2 regions of the Micromonospora sp. NPDC047644 genome follow, and region 2 is predicted to be linked to the other one. Evidence: riboswitches for the same ligand, from Rfam matches in the RefSeq annotation. Region 2 holds a riboswitch; the other holds the start of a gene.
What was found. Region 2 has a riboswitch for cobalamin ahead of AB0877_RS16305 (ribonucleoside-diphosphate reductase subunit alpha). Riboswitches for the same ligand answer to the same signal wherever they lie in the genome.

Region 1: it holds a riboswitch for cobalamin, as region 2 does, so the genes downstream of both, AB0877_RS15315 (acyl-CoA thioesterase) here and AB0877_RS16305 (ribonucleoside-diphosphate reductase subunit alpha) in region 2, are expected to answer to the same signal.

The regions. Positions count from the first base shown of each region.
Region 1 covers NZ_JBEYSY010000008.1:164,956-172,679, reverse strand. Annotated here, with positions in the region: gene AB0877_RS15330 (PadR family transcriptional regulator) at 1-283, opposite strand, end outside; gene AB0877_RS15325 (carboxymuconolactone decarboxylase family protein) at 745-1,245, opposite strand; gene AB0877_RS15320 (alcohol dehydrogenase catalytic domain-containing protein) at 1,334-1,618, opposite strand; gene AB0877_RS15315 (acyl-CoA thioesterase) at 1,705-2,217, opposite strand; cobalamin riboswitch at 2,346-2,563, opposite strand; gene AB0877_RS15310 (copper resistance protein CopC) at 2,685-4,808, shown strand; gene AB0877_RS15305 (copper chaperone PCu(A)C) at 4,874-5,476, shown strand; gene AB0877_RS15300 (Dyp-type peroxidase) at 5,500-6,708, shown strand; gene AB0877_RS15295 (copper resistance CopC family protein) at 6,705-7,268, shown strand; gene AB0877_RS15290 (PepSY domain-containing protein) at 7,454-7,724, shown strand, end outside.
Region 2 covers NZ_JBEYSY010000009.1:50,387-58,110, reverse strand. Annotated here, with positions in the region: gene AB0877_RS16315 (FadR/GntR family transcriptional regulator) at 1-283, opposite strand, end outside; gene AB0877_RS16310 (enolase C-terminal domain-like protein) at 291-1,688, opposite strand; cobalamin riboswitch at 2,121-2,339, shown strand; gene AB0877_RS16305 (ribonucleoside-diphosphate reductase subunit alpha) at 2,531-4,882, shown strand; gene AB0877_RS16300 (ribonucleotide-diphosphate reductase subunit beta) at 4,939-5,934, shown strand; gene AB0877_RS16295 (N-acetyltransferase family protein) at 6,081-6,578, shown strand; gene AB0877_RS16290 (TraR/DksA C4-type zinc finger protein) at 6,604-6,957, opposite strand; gene AB0877_RS16285 (TetR family transcriptional regulator C-terminal domain-containing protein) at 7,070-7,660, shown strand.

The DNA.
Region 1 (7,724 bases), on a different contig from region 2:
GTACGCCAGCCTCGACCTTGTGGCGGAAGTCGGCGAGACCTACGGCAGTCAACTCGTAGGCCGTACGTGGCGGCCGATTCCCCACTCGCTCGGGCCGCCCGGAGGAGACCAAGCCTGCCTTCTCGAGCGCCTTCAACAGGGACGTAACCGTGCTGCGGGTGACCGATAGGTGTCCGTATCGCTCGCGTAGGCGTGTCGTGATGTCGTAGCCATGCGCTGACTGCTCGACGAGGAGTCCGAGGATCGGCAACACCAGGCTGTTCCGTGACGCGTCCAAAGGCACCCAGGCAACCTATAGGCGTATACGTCTAATCACAAGACCGAGCCGGACGCCCGAGACGACGACCAGGTTGCAGGTCAAAGGCGACGCCCTCGCCCACCGACCTAACGTGCAGCCGGTGGCGCGGGTCTGGTCTGGCGATGGAGCTGCGGACATAACGCACGAGAGGAGCGGGCCGTGCTGCGTGAGTCCGGCAGCCTTGCGTAGGTTCGCGAGGCGACGGCCAAGCGCCTGGCGCGCGGCACTGATCCCATCGCTGTCGCCCATCGGCCGCCCTCGGTCGTGGAGACGGGGTGTCTGCGGCGCTGGTGTCGATGAACGCGGTGTGGGAGGTGCCGGCCGTGGATGCGATCGAGTGCCGTTCGTCGTCGGTGAGCGTGGCATCGTCGATCACGACCGTGGTGGGGCTGCCACCTTGCCCATCGCGGGTGCAGGCGTCCACCGCTGTCCCTGGAGGCGGTCCATCAGGGCGTGACGTCGGCGAAGCGGGGCGCGCCCGGCTCGAGTTCGACGCGGGCGGCCCGGGCGGCGAAGCTGATCGCGTGGTACCACCCACAGAGCAGGAACAGGTCCAGCAACTGCGACTCGTCCAGAACCTCGTGGGCGAATCGCCAAACTTCATCATCGATGTCCGCTGCGCCGTGCAGGGCGTCCGCCACCTGAATCAGCGCTTGTTCCCGGCCGGTGGCCCAGCACGGATCGTCCGGCATTCCGTGGGTGAGCGAGGCGATCTCGGCCCGGGTGAGTCCGGCGCGGTCGGCGAAAACCATCAGGTGGACGCCCCACTCGTACTCGCAGCGGCAGCGTGCGCAGGTGCGGAGGATGACGATTTCGCGCTCACGGAGTGTGAGGGATAGTTGCCGGCCGAGTTCGTATCGGCCCCAGTGGCTCATCGCGATGGTCATCGGCAAGTTCTTGGCGAACGTTCGGAACAGGCCGATCGGCGGCATGCTGGTCGGCATCATCGCGGCGAGTTGGGCCTCGACGTCCGCGGTGAAGGGTGGTTCGAGCGCGGGTATGCGAGCCATAGCCACCTCCGAGGGCGATTCTGATTCAGAAGCACCATAGCGATTTGTTTTCCGAAGCGCCAGCGTGGTCGCGCCTCGGAACGACAGCGGGGCGAGCGAATGCGATCCCCAGCCCAGCGCGCTGACGACATGCCCGTGGTAGGTGCGTACCGCTGCGAACGACGCGTCGAGCGTCGCGCAGCCCGTACACCTCGTCCCCCGGCTCGAAGTCGGTCACCTCCGCGCCGACCGCCGCCACGACGCCGGCAAGGTCCAGGCCGAGCGCCGCAGGCAGCTCGACACGCGCGTGCGCGGCCTTTCCAGCCTGGATCTTCGTGTCGAGAGGGTTGACCAGATCGACGGCGGGGCGGGTTCCTCGGACCGCGCCGGCGCCGCGACGGGCGCACCGCGCACGGGTCAGTCGTCTTCGGCACCGTCGAGCAGCGCGCGCCGCAGCGCCAGCCGGTGCTCCCGGCGGATCTCCGCCTCCCGGTAGCGCCGCCGGTCACCGTCGGTCTCCGGTAGCAGCGGCGGCACCGTACGAGGTTGGCCGTCGTCGTCGATGGCGACCATGACCAGGTGGGCGGTGGCCACGTCGGTGGGCGGCACCGCCCGGTCCCACCGGTCGGCGGTCACCTTGACCGCCACCTCCATCGAGCTGCGCCCGGCCCAGGTGATCCGGGCGTCGACGTGCACGACGTCGCCGACCCGCACCGCGCGCAGGAACGCGGTTTCGTCGATCGCGGCGGTGACCGCAGGCCCGTCGGAATGGCGGGCGGCGACCACACCGGCGACGGAGTCGATGAGGTTGAGGATCCGGCCGCCGTGGACCGTACCCATCAGGTTGGTGTGGTGCTGGTCCATGATCTGCGACAGGGTCAGGTGCGACGCCGACGGTGCTCGGCCGGCGATGGTGGTGGTGTCGTGCACAGCGGTAGTCCGTCCCTCGGGAAACCACACCGCCGGATCACGGGCACACGCTGACGAGGACGCGCCCACGCAGAGAGCGCGGCACGTCACCCGCTCAGCCCACCCGCGAGGCCGACGGCAGCGCACACGGTTGTGTACGCGGCACTGGCAGGTCTTCGGACTCGCGGGCCCGACCGGCTGCACGCCGATCCCCTACTGGCCGTCGCTTCCCAGGCCACTGGCCCAGTGCTGATGACGGCGGTCGTTCCCACTCACCGCTGCGGGGCAGCCCCGGATTCCCACCGGGTTCCCTCTTACGACGCCCGGCCAGCTCACGACCGGGCGAACCAGCGCCACCGGGAGCATAGCTGGCCAGGGGCGACGGCCCCTCCGCCCGGCCGACCACCCGGGAGGTGTTCGGCTTTAGCCATGTGAGGAAAAAGTTCGTCACCTCTTGTAAAAAGTCTCAGCCCAGTGAGGATATTCAGATGCGTCGTCACCCTCAGATTCCTGGGCGGATGGTCTCGGGCCTCCTCGCGCTCCTCCTCGCCTCGGCTGTCGCTCTCCTCGCGTCCGCTCAGCCCGCCGCAGCTCACGGGACCCTCGCGATGTCCACGCCGGCGGGTGGCGCGACCGTGCGCGAGCCGTTGACCTCGGTGCAGCTGTTCTTCACCGAGAAGGCCGCTGCCAACGCGTTCTTCACGATCACCGCGCCGGGTGGCATCCGGGTCGACAATGGCTGGTCGTACGGGGAGCCGAAGCCGCTGGACAAGCCGGTGCGCGAGTACTTCCTGGTCAACGGTCAGTTCGAGCCACGCGAGTACACGACCGGGTTCCCCGCGACGGTGGCGGTCGCGCACCTGCCGGCCAAGGGCCAGTACTCGGTGAGCTACCTGTCGGTCGCCTCGGACGGCGACCCCGTACGCGGCACCTTGACCTTCCGCTACGACGGGCCGGCGACGGCGGCACCGAAGGGGTGGAGCCCGCCGTCGACCCAGCCGGATCCGGCGCTGTTGGCCACCGCCGAGCAACACGGGTCATCCGGGCAGGCGTCGGCGGTGCCGACGGTCGCGGTCGAGACCGCCGTTCCGCCGTCCGCGGCAGCGGCCGCGCCGACCGGGTCGACGGACGAGAGCGGTCCGGGAGCAGTCGTCTGGGCCAGCCTGGCAGCGGTGGCCACGGCAGCGGTGGCCGGACTCGTCGTCTGGCGTCGGCGGACGACCCCCGCCGGCCGACCCGCCGGCCGCGGCCGTACCTCGCCGACGACATCCGGTCGACGCGGCGCCGGCACCCGTCCCGGCACCAGGACCACCGGCGGCAAGGGCACCGGCGCCAGGGCCGCTGGCAGCAAGACCGCCGGTAGCAAAACCGCCGTCACCAAGACCGCCGTCACCAAGACCAGCGGCGGAGCCGTCGCTGGCAGAACCGACGCGGGCAGGACCGTCGCGACGACCGGCAGTGCTACGCAGACCTCGGAGGGTAAGCGGCGGCCCGGTGCCATGCCGGCCGCGCGCAAGGAGACCGCGGTCGTCGTGGCTCGGACCGGCGTCGCGGTGGATCCAACTCCGACCGATGAGGACGCGAAAGCCCCCGCCACGACGGACAGTCGACCGCCCGTCGACTCCGGGGCGTCGGCTGAGCCGGATCTCGCCACGGCGACGCCCGGATCCCGGCTGAGCAACACCAGCCTGGCACTGTTCGTCGGTACCCTGGTGCTGGCGCTGCTCGGCGGGTTCGGATTGGCGCGCATCAGCGGCAACGAGGGCCCGGCCGCCAACACCGCCCGGCAGCCGGCCGGCGGTCCGCCCGCCTCCGGCCCGGCAGGGTCCGCGAACGACGGACACCAACACCCGGCGGGCACCGGACCGCACACGCACCGGGGTGACGGCGCGACCGGCGAGACGCTCGCCACCGGGACGACCGTCAGCGCCGGCGGCTACACGCTGCAACCGCTGGAACGAACCCAACCCGCCGGGGTACGCGCCGACTACCGCTTCCGCATCGTCGGCACCGACCGGCAGCCGGCGACCCGCTTCGCGGTCGTCCACGACAAGCCGCTGCACATGATCGTCGTGGGCCGTGACCTGACCGGCTATCAGCACCTGCACCCGACGATGGCACCCGACGGCACCTGGAGCGTCCCCATGACGCTGGCCCGGCCCGGTGGCTACCGCGTCTACGCCGACTTCTCCGTCACCGCCGCCAACGGCACGCCGCTGCCGCTCGTGCTGGGCGTCGACCACACGGTGCCCGGCGCGCACACCCCGACCGCGCTGCCGCCGGCGCAGGCGAAGGCGACGGCTGGTCCGTACACGGTGTCGATGACCGGCACCCCGACGGTGGGGGTGACGGCGCCGATCCACTTCCAGGTCGCCAGCGCCGACAGCGCAGCGCCCGCGCAGCTGGAGCGATACCTTGCCGCGTACGGGCACCTGGTGGTGGTTCGTGAGGGCGACCTCGGCTACGTGCACGTGCACCCCGAGCCGGAGCTGATCGACGGGACGGTCAAGTTCTGGCTGACCGCGCCGAGTTCAGGCCGGTACCGGGCCTTCTTCGACTTCCAGGTCGCCGGCAAGGTGCACACCGGGGAGTTCACGATCAACGTTCCCTGACTCCGGAACTTTCTCCGTGCTGCGGCCGACCAACCTCCCAGCAGCAATCATCGGAGGAAGAACACATGCGCGCCACCAGCCCGAACGTTTCACGCCGCCGCTCGGCCGCGATCGTCGCCGCCGCGATTCTGACGGTGGGCGCCGCCGGCTGCGGGTCGTCCGACTCTCCGTCGACCGCGCAGGCGGGCCCGTCCGCGTCGACCTCAGCCAACCCGGACGCGGGCGTGCTCGGCATTCGTGACCCGTGGGTGAAGGCCGCCGACAAGGGCATGACGGCGGCCTTCGGGACCCTGGTCAACGACGGCGACAGCGATGTCACGGTGACGGGTGCCACGAACCCCCTGTCACCGATGGAACTGCACGAGATGACCATGAAAGACGGCAAGATGGTCATGCAGGCCAAGCAGGGTGGCATCGTGATCAAGGCCAAGAGCACGCATGCGCTGGAGCCCGGCGGCGACCACCTCATGCTGATGAACCTCACCAAGCCCGTCCAGGCCGGCGACGAGTTGGCCTTCACGCTGACCTTCGCCGACGGCCGGTCCCAGCAGTTCAGGGCCGTGGCCAAACCGTTCACCGGCGCGCAGGAGAGCTACGCCCCCGGGCACGGCCAGCCGATGCCCGGCATGAGCGCCACGCCGGGAACGAGCATGAGCCCGGCATCGTGACGCGAACGCCACCCGTCCGGCCGGTGAGCAGGCGCGGCCTGCTCACCGGAGGTGCGCTCGCTGCCGGAGGAGCCCTGGCCGGCGGTGCCGCCATCGCCACGACCCGTACCGGCGGCGGGCAACCGCCGGCCGTCGCCGATGCCACGTCGGTGGCGAGCGTCGGCGGCCTGGTCGAGCCGTTCCATGGTGCCCGGCAGGCGGGGGTGTCCACCGAACCGCAGGCGCACGCGTCGTTCGTGGCGCTCACCCTGCGGGCCGGCACCGACCGGGCCGCGCTGGGCCGGATGTTGCGGCTGCTCACCGACGACGCCGCCCGGCTCACCCAGGGCCGACCCGCGTTGGCCGACACCGAGGCCGAACTCGGGCTGCTGCCGGCACGGTTGACAGTGACCTTCGGCTTCGGGCCGGGCCTCTACCGGGCGGCCGGCGTCGACGACCGCCGGCCGGCGTCGGTCACCGAACTGCCGCCGTTGCGCATCGACCGACTCCAGCCGGCCTGGTCCGGCGGTGACCTGCTGCTGCAGATCTGCGCGGACGATGCGATCTCCGTCGCCCACGCCCAGCGGGTCCTGATCAAGGACAGCCGACCGTTCGCGACGGTGCGGTGGGTCCAGCAGGGCTTCCGGCGCAGCCCCGGTGTCGAGCCGGGCGGCCACACCCAACGCAACCTGTTCGGTCAGCTCGACGGCACCGCCAACCCCAAACCCGGCGCGCCCATGGACACCGCGCTCTGGGTCCCGGAGGGCCCGGCGTGGCTGCGCGACAGCACCACAGTGGTGCTCCGGCGGATCAGCATGAACATGGAGACCTGGGACCTGCTCGGCCGGACCGACCGCGAACTCGCCGTCGGGCGACGGCTCGACACCGGCGCCCCGCTCACCGGGACCGCCGAACACGACGAACCCGACTTCGCCGCCACCGACGCCGACGGCCTCACCGTCATCCCCGACTTCTCGCACCTGACCCGCGCCCACGTGACCGACGACCGGTTGAAGATTCTGCGCCGGCCCTACAACTACGACGGCGCGCCGACGGCGGAGGGCCACGCGGACAGCGGCCTGATCTTCGCCTCGTACCAGGCCGACATCGCACGACAGTTCCTGCCCATCCAGCGCCGGCTGGCCGACCGGGACCTGCTCAACGAGTGGACCACGCCGATCGGCTCCGCCGTCTTCGCCATCCCGCCCGGATGTCAGCCGGGCGGGTGGATCGGCGAGCAGGTGCTCGGATGAGCGTGCCACCAACCCGTCTCGCAGCCGTCCGACTCGGCGCGGCGGTGCTCGCCGTCCTCGTGGCGGTGCTCATCCCAGCCAGCCCGGCCTGGGCGCACAACTCGCTCAAGACGGCCACGCCCGCTCGGGACGCGACGCTGCCGAGCGCACCGACCGAGGTCACGCTCGAATTCATGCAGCGACTCGACCCCGCGTTCACCACCATCGTGCTCACCGACGCCGCCAAGCAGAAGCTTCCCACCGGCGAACCGGTGGTCACCGGAGCGAAGAGCACGGTCCAGCTGACCGACACCCTGCCGAACGGGACGTACACGGTCGCCTACCGGGTCGTCTCCGTCGACGGGCACCCGGTTCAGGGGTCGTACCCGTTCACGGTGGCCGATCCCTCGTCCAGCGCCGCGCCGATTGTGGCCGTCAGCGCGTCAGCGGCCACCCCGCCCGCCGCCACGGCAGCGTCCGGCGGCGGTCCAAGCGCCGGTGTCCTCGTCGCGGCTGCCGCCTTGTCCCTCCTCGTCCTGGTGACGGCTGGGCTGCTGTGGCGACGGGGCGCCCGGCGCTGATCCGACCCGCCGCAGACCGGGCCGACGCCACCGGCGCGGAGGACGACCTCGCCTAGAACCGTTCTTCGGGAACCGCCGGCGTCTTCTCCCCGACTACCAGTCAGGGCCGATGCGACACCTCACCGGGCGACCAGACCAGTACGGGAAGCACCTTCGTGCTTCCCGACTCTTCCGATCGGATCACCATGTCTCTGACTGAACTGTCCGGCACCCCGCAGCCGGAGCCCGCCACCACCGCCGAGAAACCGGCCCGAGCCGCCCGTCGCACGTCGCCGTTCGGCGCGCTGCTGCTACGGCTGCATTTCTACGCCGGCGTCCTCGTCGCCCCGTTCCTGGTGGTCGCCGCACTGACCGGCCTGGCCTACACCGTCACCCCGCAACTCGACACGGTCCTCTACGGCGACCAGCTGACGGTCGCCCAGGTGGGTGACCGGCAACTGCCGCTGGCCGAGCAGA
Region 2 (7,724 bases):
TGTGGATGTGCCGAGGGTCGCCCTGGCCCTGGAAGTCCACCACGAAGTTCATTGGGGCCAGCAGTTGCGGCGCGTCGAGGTTGGTGACGTAGGTGCCGTCGCCCTGCCGGATGTTGACGATCCCCAGGATCGACAGGGCCGACATCCCCTCGCGCAGGGAGCCCCGCGAGACACCGAGCTGCTCGGCGAGGTCCTTCTCGATGGGCAGCCGGTCCCCGGGCCGGAACTGCCCTTCGAGGATCATCCGTTTGATGCCGTTGACCACTTCGTCGGTGCGAGACATGTCCCCCCTAACGGCCGGCGGGGGTGGCCTTCCCACCCGCGATCACGTACGCCGCCTCCGGAGATGACACGGTAGTCGGGTCTGTCGCCGCCCAGTAGTGGCCGTCGGGGAAACGGTAGAGCGCCACCGACTCCGGACGCATCCGGGTGGAGTAGCCGGGCTGGCTGGGCAGGACGTATCCGCTGCCGGAACCGGTGTCGCGGATGATGCAGGGATCGGTGAAGTGCTCGTGCAGGTGGTCGACGAACTCGGTGACCCGGTTGGTGAGGTCCCCCGAGATCGCGACGTAGTCGAGCACCGACACGTGTTGGACCATCTCGCACAGCCCGACACCGCCGGCGTGCGGGCACACGGGGACGTCGAACTTCGCGGCCAGCAGCAGCACGGCGACGATCTCGTTGATGCTGGCCAACCTGCCGGTGTCGAGCTGGCAGAAGTCGATGGCCTCGGCCTGGAAGAGCTGCTTGAACATCACCCGGTTGTGGCAGTGTTCGCCGGTGGCGACGCCGATCGGAGCGACGGCGCGTCGGACGGCAGCGTGGCCCAGGATGTCGTCGGGGCTGGTCGGCTCCTCGATCCACAGTGGCGTGAAGCGGGCGAGAGCGGTGACCCAGTCGATGGCCTGACCGACGTCCCACACCTGGTTGGCGTCGATCATGAGGTTGCGATCCGGCCCGAGGATCTCCCGCGCGATGGCGCATCGGCGGATGTCGTCCTCGAGGTTGGCGCCCACCTTGAGCTTGACGTAGCCGTAGCCGGTGTCGACCGCCTCCTGGCACAGTCGGCGCAGCTTGTCGTCGCCGTAGCCGAGCCAGCCGGCCGAGGTGGTGTAGGCGGGGTAGCCGGTCCGGTCGAGCTCGGCGAGGCGGGCGGCCTTCGTGCTCTCCTTGGCCCGCAGGATGGCCAGTGCCTCGTCGCGGGTCAGCGCGTCGGAGAGGTAGCGCAGGTCCGCGATGTCGACGAGTTGCTCGGGGGTCATGTCGACGAGCAGCCGCCACAGCGGTTTGTCGGCGACCCGGGCGACCAGGTCCCATGACGCGTTCAGCACGGCGGCGAGGGACAGGTGGACGACGCCCTTCTCGGGGCCGAGCCACCGCAGTTGCGAGTCGGAGGTGAGCAGGCGGTAGACCGCGCCCATGTCCGCTGCCATCGTTGCCACGTCCTGGCCGACGAGGAGCTGTGCCTGGTGGACTGCCGCCGCCGCGACGATGTCGTTGCCTCGGCCGATGGTGAAGGTCAGGCCGTGCCCCGCGAGTGGCGCGCCCACGCCGTCGACGCCGTCGGTGTGCAGGACGACGTAGGCCGCCGAGTAGTCGCCGTCCTTGTTCATGGCGTCTGACCCGTCAGCGGTCAGGGAGGTGGGGAAGCGGACGTCTTCGACGGTGACGGCAGTGATCTGCGGCATGCGCTCCTCGCCCAGCTAGGCTAAAGATCAGATGATCACTGGGAGTATACGGAGGGCTGCTCCAGCGCGTCAACGTTGTCGATCACTTCTGGCGTGCAGACATATGATGTTTTCCCGCTCTCGCCGATCCGCCTTGATGCCGATCATGCCGGTTGGCAGGCCAACTCGACGCGCGCGGCGGATCCCGGAGATTGGATGTTCCACCTCGCCGCAACGTATCGACGGCGACGTATAGGCGTGGCCTCCAGTGCCACGGCCTCGATACGTCACATCTTTGTCGAATGTCGACACCCGTGCGCAGAGCCCCGTCTCCGGTGCCCGGCGTCGGTCGGCCGCTGCGTGCTCCCGAGGGTTGGTGACGGTGGTCACCGCATCGCCGTCGACACGCCCGAGACCGACATGTGGGGTGTGACAACGGCTGCGTCCCTATATATGGTGTCGAGCGCAGCTGGTTCGGCCGCTCATCCAGTGCGGTCGAGGCAACAGGGAACCCGGTGGAAATCCGGGACTGTCCCGCAGCGGTGAGTGGGAACGACAGCCGTCATGAGCACTGGGCCACCAGTTCGGCCTGGGAAGCGACGGCCAGTAGGAGACCGGCGAGCCCGGTCGTGCCCGCGAGTCCGAAGACCTGCCAGCGCGCCGCGTACCCGCACCCGGGTGGGCGGCGGTCCGAGGCCGCGTGGGACGGCTGACGCCACCTGACCCACGCCGCTGCCGGCGCGCGTCCATCGGTGTCTGTCTCCTCGCGTCCGGGCCACCAGGTCTCGAACTCCGAGGAGCGAGTGGTGACAGTCACCGAGGTAGTCCCGGCCAGCGGCGACGCGACAGTGCGGCGGACGCCGATGCAGGTCCGCAAGCGCGACGGCGGCACCGAACCCGTGGACGTGAACAGAATCGTCCGGGCGGTCGAGCGGTGGGCCGACGACCTGACCGACGTCGACCCGTTGCGGGTGGCTACCCGCACCATCAGCGGCCTCTACGACGGCGCGACCACTGCCGAACTCGACCGGCTGTCCATCCAGACCGCCGCCGAGATGATCGGTGAGGAGCCGCAGTACTCGCGTCTGGCCGCGCGGCTGCTGGCCGGCTACGTCGACAAGGAGGTGCGTCGACAGGGCATCACCTCGTTCAGCGCGGCGATCCGGGTCGGCCACGCCGAGGGCCTGATCGGTGACGACACCGCCGCGTTCGTCGCCGCACACGCCGCGACGCTCGATGACGCCATCGACCCGGACGGCGACCGCCGGTTCGAGTACTTCGGCCTCCGCACGGTGTACGACCGCTATCTGTTGCGCCACCCCACCAGCAGGCTGGTGCTGGAAACCCCGCAGTACTGGCTGCTGCGGGTGGCCTGCGGCCTGTCCCGGACGGCGGACGAGGCGGTCGACTTCTACCGGCTGATGTCCAGCCTGGCCTACCTGCCCAGCTCACCGACCTTGTTCAACTCCGGCACCCGGCACACCCAGATGTCCTCCTGCTACCTGGTCGACTCCCCGCTCGACGAGCTGGACTCGATCTACGCCCGGTACGCCCAGGTCGCCAACCTGTCCAAGTTCGCCGGGGGCATCGGCATCGCGTACTCCCGGGTCCGCTCCCGGGGCGCGCTGATCCGGGGCACGAACGGGCAGTCCAACGGGATCGTGCCGTGGCTGCGCACGTTGGACGCGAGCGTCGCCGCGGTCAACCAGGGTGGCCGACGCAAGGGCGCTGCCTGCGTCTACCTGGAGCCGTGGCACCCGGACATCGAGGAGTTCCTGCAACTGCGGGACAACACCGGCGAGGACGCCCGCCGCACCCACAACCTGAACCTGGCCAACTGGGTGCCGGACGAGTTCATGCGTCGGGTCGAGGCCGACGAGCCGTGGTCGCTGTTCGACCCGCACGAGGTGCCAGAGCTGCCCGACCTGTGGGGGGAGCGGTTCGACGCCGCGTACCGGCAGGCCGAGGCGCAGGGCCGCTACGTGCGGCAGGTCCCGGCCCGGGAGCTGTACGGGAAGATGATGCGGACCCTCGCCCAGACCGGCAACGGCTGGATGACCTTCAAGGACGCGTCGAACCGGCTCTGCAACCAGACCGCAGAGCCGGGCAACGTCGTACACCTGTCCAACCTCTGCACCGAGATCGTCGAGGTGTCCAGTGACGCCGAGACCGCCGTGTGCAACCTCGGCTCGGTGAACCTCGCCGCCCACCTCACCGCCGACGGCATCGACTGGGAGCGGCTGCGCGCCACGGTGCGGACCGCGGTGACCTTCCTCGACCGGGTCATCGACATCAACTACTACCCGACCGCGCAGGCGGCGGCGAGCAACCCCCGCTGGCGGCCCGTCGGGCTCGGGTTGATGGGCCTGCAGGACGCCTTCTTCGCGTTGCGGTTGCCGTTCGACTCGCCGGCCGCCCGCGAGCTGTCCACCCGGATCAGCGAGGAGCTGTACCTGACCGCGTTGGAGACCTCCGCCGACCTGGCGCGCGACTTCGGCGCGCATCCGGCGTACCCGCAGACCCGGGCCGCGCGGGGCCAGCTCCAGCCCGACCTGTGGGGTGTCGAGGGTACGCAGACGGCACGCTGGGCGGCCCTGCGGGAAGAGGTCGCGGCGCACGGGCTGCGCAACTCGCTGCTGGTGGCGGTCGCGCCGACGGCGACGATCGCCTCGATCGCCGGGTGCTACGAGTGCATCGAGCCGCAGGTGTCCAACCTGTTCAAGCGCGAAACCCTGTCGGGGGAGTTCCTCCAGGTCAACACCGCTCTGGTACGCGAACTGAAGGCCCGCGGTCTGTGGACCGAAAGGATCCGTTCGGCCATCAAGCGGGCGGAGGGGTCGGTGCAGGACATCGCCGAGCTGCCGGTCGGCGTACGGGAGCTGTTCCGCACCGCGTGGGAGCTGCCGCAGCGGGCGCTGATCGACCTGGCCGCCGCCCGTGCCCCGTTCGTCGACCAGTCCCAGTCGCTGAACCTGTTCCTGGCCGCGCCGACCATCGGCAAGCTCTCCTCGATGTACCTCTACGCCTGGAAGGCCGGGCTGAAGACCACCTACTACCTGCGCTCGCGTCCCGCGACGCGGATCCAGCAGGCCACCGTCAGCGCCGTCGCACCCGTTGCACCCGTCGCGCCCGTCGCTCTCGCGTCCGTGGCCCTCGACGCGGAGGCGCTCGCCTGCTCGCTGGAGAACCCCGAGTCGTGCGAGGCCTGCCAGTGACCGTCCCCGAAGCCGCCACCACCGACGCCAGCACCACCGACACGAGGACCACGCACATGCTGCTCGACCCCGGGATGGACCTCACTCTTCGCCCGATGCGCTACCCGCACTTCTTCGACCGGTTCCGCGACGCGATCCGCAACACCTGGACTGTCGAGGAGGTCGACCTGCACGCCGACCTCGCCGACCTGGACAGGTTGTCGCCGGCCGAACGGCACCTGGTCAGCCGCCTGGTGGCGTTCTTCGCCACCGGTGACACGATCGTCGCCAACAACCTGGTGCTCAACCTCTACCAGCACGTCAACAGCCCGGAGGGTCGCCTCTACCTGTCCCGCCAGCTGTTCGAGGAGGCCGTGCACGTCCAGTTCTACCTCAACCTGCTCGACACGTACGTCCCCGACGAGACGGAGCGCTTCGAGGCTTTCGCGGCCATCGAGAACATCCCCTCGATTCGTCGTAAGGCCGAGTTCTGCTTCCGGTGGATCGACTCCCTCAACGACCTGCGGGAGTTGCGGTCCCGCGAGGACCGGCGCACGTTCCTGCTCAACCTCATCTGCTTCGCCGCCTGCATCGAGGGGTTGTTCTTCTACGGCGCGTTCGCCTACGTCTACTTCCTGCGCTCCCGTGGCCTGCTGCACGGTCTCGCCTCGGGCACCAACTGGGTGTTCCGCGACGAGTCCATGCACATGGCGTTCGCGTTCGACGTCGTCGACACCGTCCGCGCCGAGGAGCCGGACCTGTTCGACGACGACCTCGCCGACCAGGTTCGCCGGATGCTCACCGAGGCGGTCGAGTGTGAGGTGCAGTTCGCCGAGGACCTGGTGGGCCAGGGCGTGCCCGGTCTGACCCTGGCCGACATGCGGGAGTACCTCCAGCACGTCGCCGACCGTCGCCTCGCCCAGCTCGGCATCGCGCCGCACTACGGGTCGAGCAACCCGTTCGGCTTCATGGAGTTGCAGGACGTGCAGGAGCTGTCCAACTTCTTCGAGCGGCGGGTGTCGGCGTACCAGGTCGGGGTGACCGGCACCGTCGCCTTCGACGACGACTTCTAGCGACCTCGGTCCATGCGCTTCCCTTGATCAGGTGATGAAAAGTAGCTTGGAGACGACCTCATTAGCTATTTCTCATCACCTGATCAAGGAACGTCAGGCCAGCGAGGCGAGACGGGGTGGGCGCCCGCCCGGAGAGGAACGTGCTGATGGTCGACATCACCGTGCGGCCCATGACCGACGCCGACGCCGACCGGGTCCTGACGATCTATCAGGCCGGCCTGGACACCGGTGACGCCAGCTTCGAGGTCACCGCGCCCGGCTGGGCGGCGTTCAGTGCCGCTCGACTGAGCGGTCACCGGTTCGTGGCCGTCGACCCGGGTGGAACGGTGCTCGGCTGGGTCGCCGTCTCGCCGACCTCGACCCGCGCGGTGTACGCCGGTGTGGTGGAGCACTCCGTGTACGTCGACCCGGCCGCCCAGGGCCGTGGCGTCGCCCGACTGCTGCTGGACGCGCTGATCACCTCCACCGAGGCCGCCGGCATCTGGACGATCCAGTCCGGGGTCTTCCCGGAGAACACCGCCAGCCTGGCGCTGCACCAGCGGGCCGGGTTCCGGGTCATCGGCGTCCGTGAGCGGGTCGGCCGCCACCACGGACGCTGGCGCGACGTCATTCTGTTGGAACGGCGCAGCCCCGCCATCGCCTGAGACGCCCGCCGGTCGGCGGTGCCCGTCACCGTCGGCTGGCGCAGGTCACGCAGGTGCGCGCCGACGGGCGGGCGGCGAGGCGCTCGGCGGGGATCGGGCGGCCACAGCCTTCGCACACGCCGTAGCTGCCGTCGTCCACCCGTTGCAGCGCGACGTCCAACTCGGCCAGCCGTCGGCGGGTGGCGTCGAGGACGGCGGTGAGCTGCGCGCGTTCGAAGGCGATCGTGCTGCCCTCGGGGTCGTGCTCGTCGTCGGCGTTCGACGACCGGGACGCCTCGAAGAGGCTCCGCAGGTCGCCGTCAAGGGCGGTGGCCTGAGCCTCGGCCTGTTCGCGCAGCCGCAGCAACTCCTCGCGGACCGCGCTGGAATCCCTGGTCATGGCACTCCACGGTACCTGGGGGATGACAGCGGTCACATCACTGGCATTCCGAGACGACCGGTCATATCGTGGTGTCTGTCAGTCGGAGCTGTGGGCGAAAGGAGTGCGTGAGATGCCACGACCGAAGTCCCCGACCAGTGCCGGAACTCGGCAACGGTTGTCCGACGCCGCGTTGGACCTGTTCCACCTGCGGGGCTACAACGGGACGAGCGTCCAGGACATCGTCGCCGCAGCCGGCGCGCCCAAGGGCACCTTCTACAACCACTTCGCCAGCAAGGAGGACCTCGCCCTGGACTCGGTGGCGAGATACTCCGCAGCGATGGGGCTGGAGATGCTCGACGCGGAGCAGGGCAGCACACCGCTGGAGCGGATCACCCGTCATCTGAGATACGTCACCGGCCTCGGCGACACCATGGGCGATCGCGGATGCCTGCTCGGCAACTTCGCCACCGAAATCCCGGCGCACAGTGATGCCCTGCGCGCCGCCGTCGACGCCGGCTTCGGTCGCTGGGTCGCCGCGCTCGCCGTGGCGATCGAGCAGGCGCGGACTGCCGGTGAACTGCACGGCGACGAACCCGCAACCGATCTCGCCGGCTTTGTCGTCTCCAGCTACGAGGGCGCGGCAGCCCGGGCAAAGGCATCCGGTGACCCGGCGGCCCTCCGGGAATTCTTCACGATCACCACGGCCCGGATCCTCACCTGATCCGCATCCGTTCGCGTCGCTGACAGCCCGGGTTCTTCCATCCGGCGCGGCGTGTACCCAATCC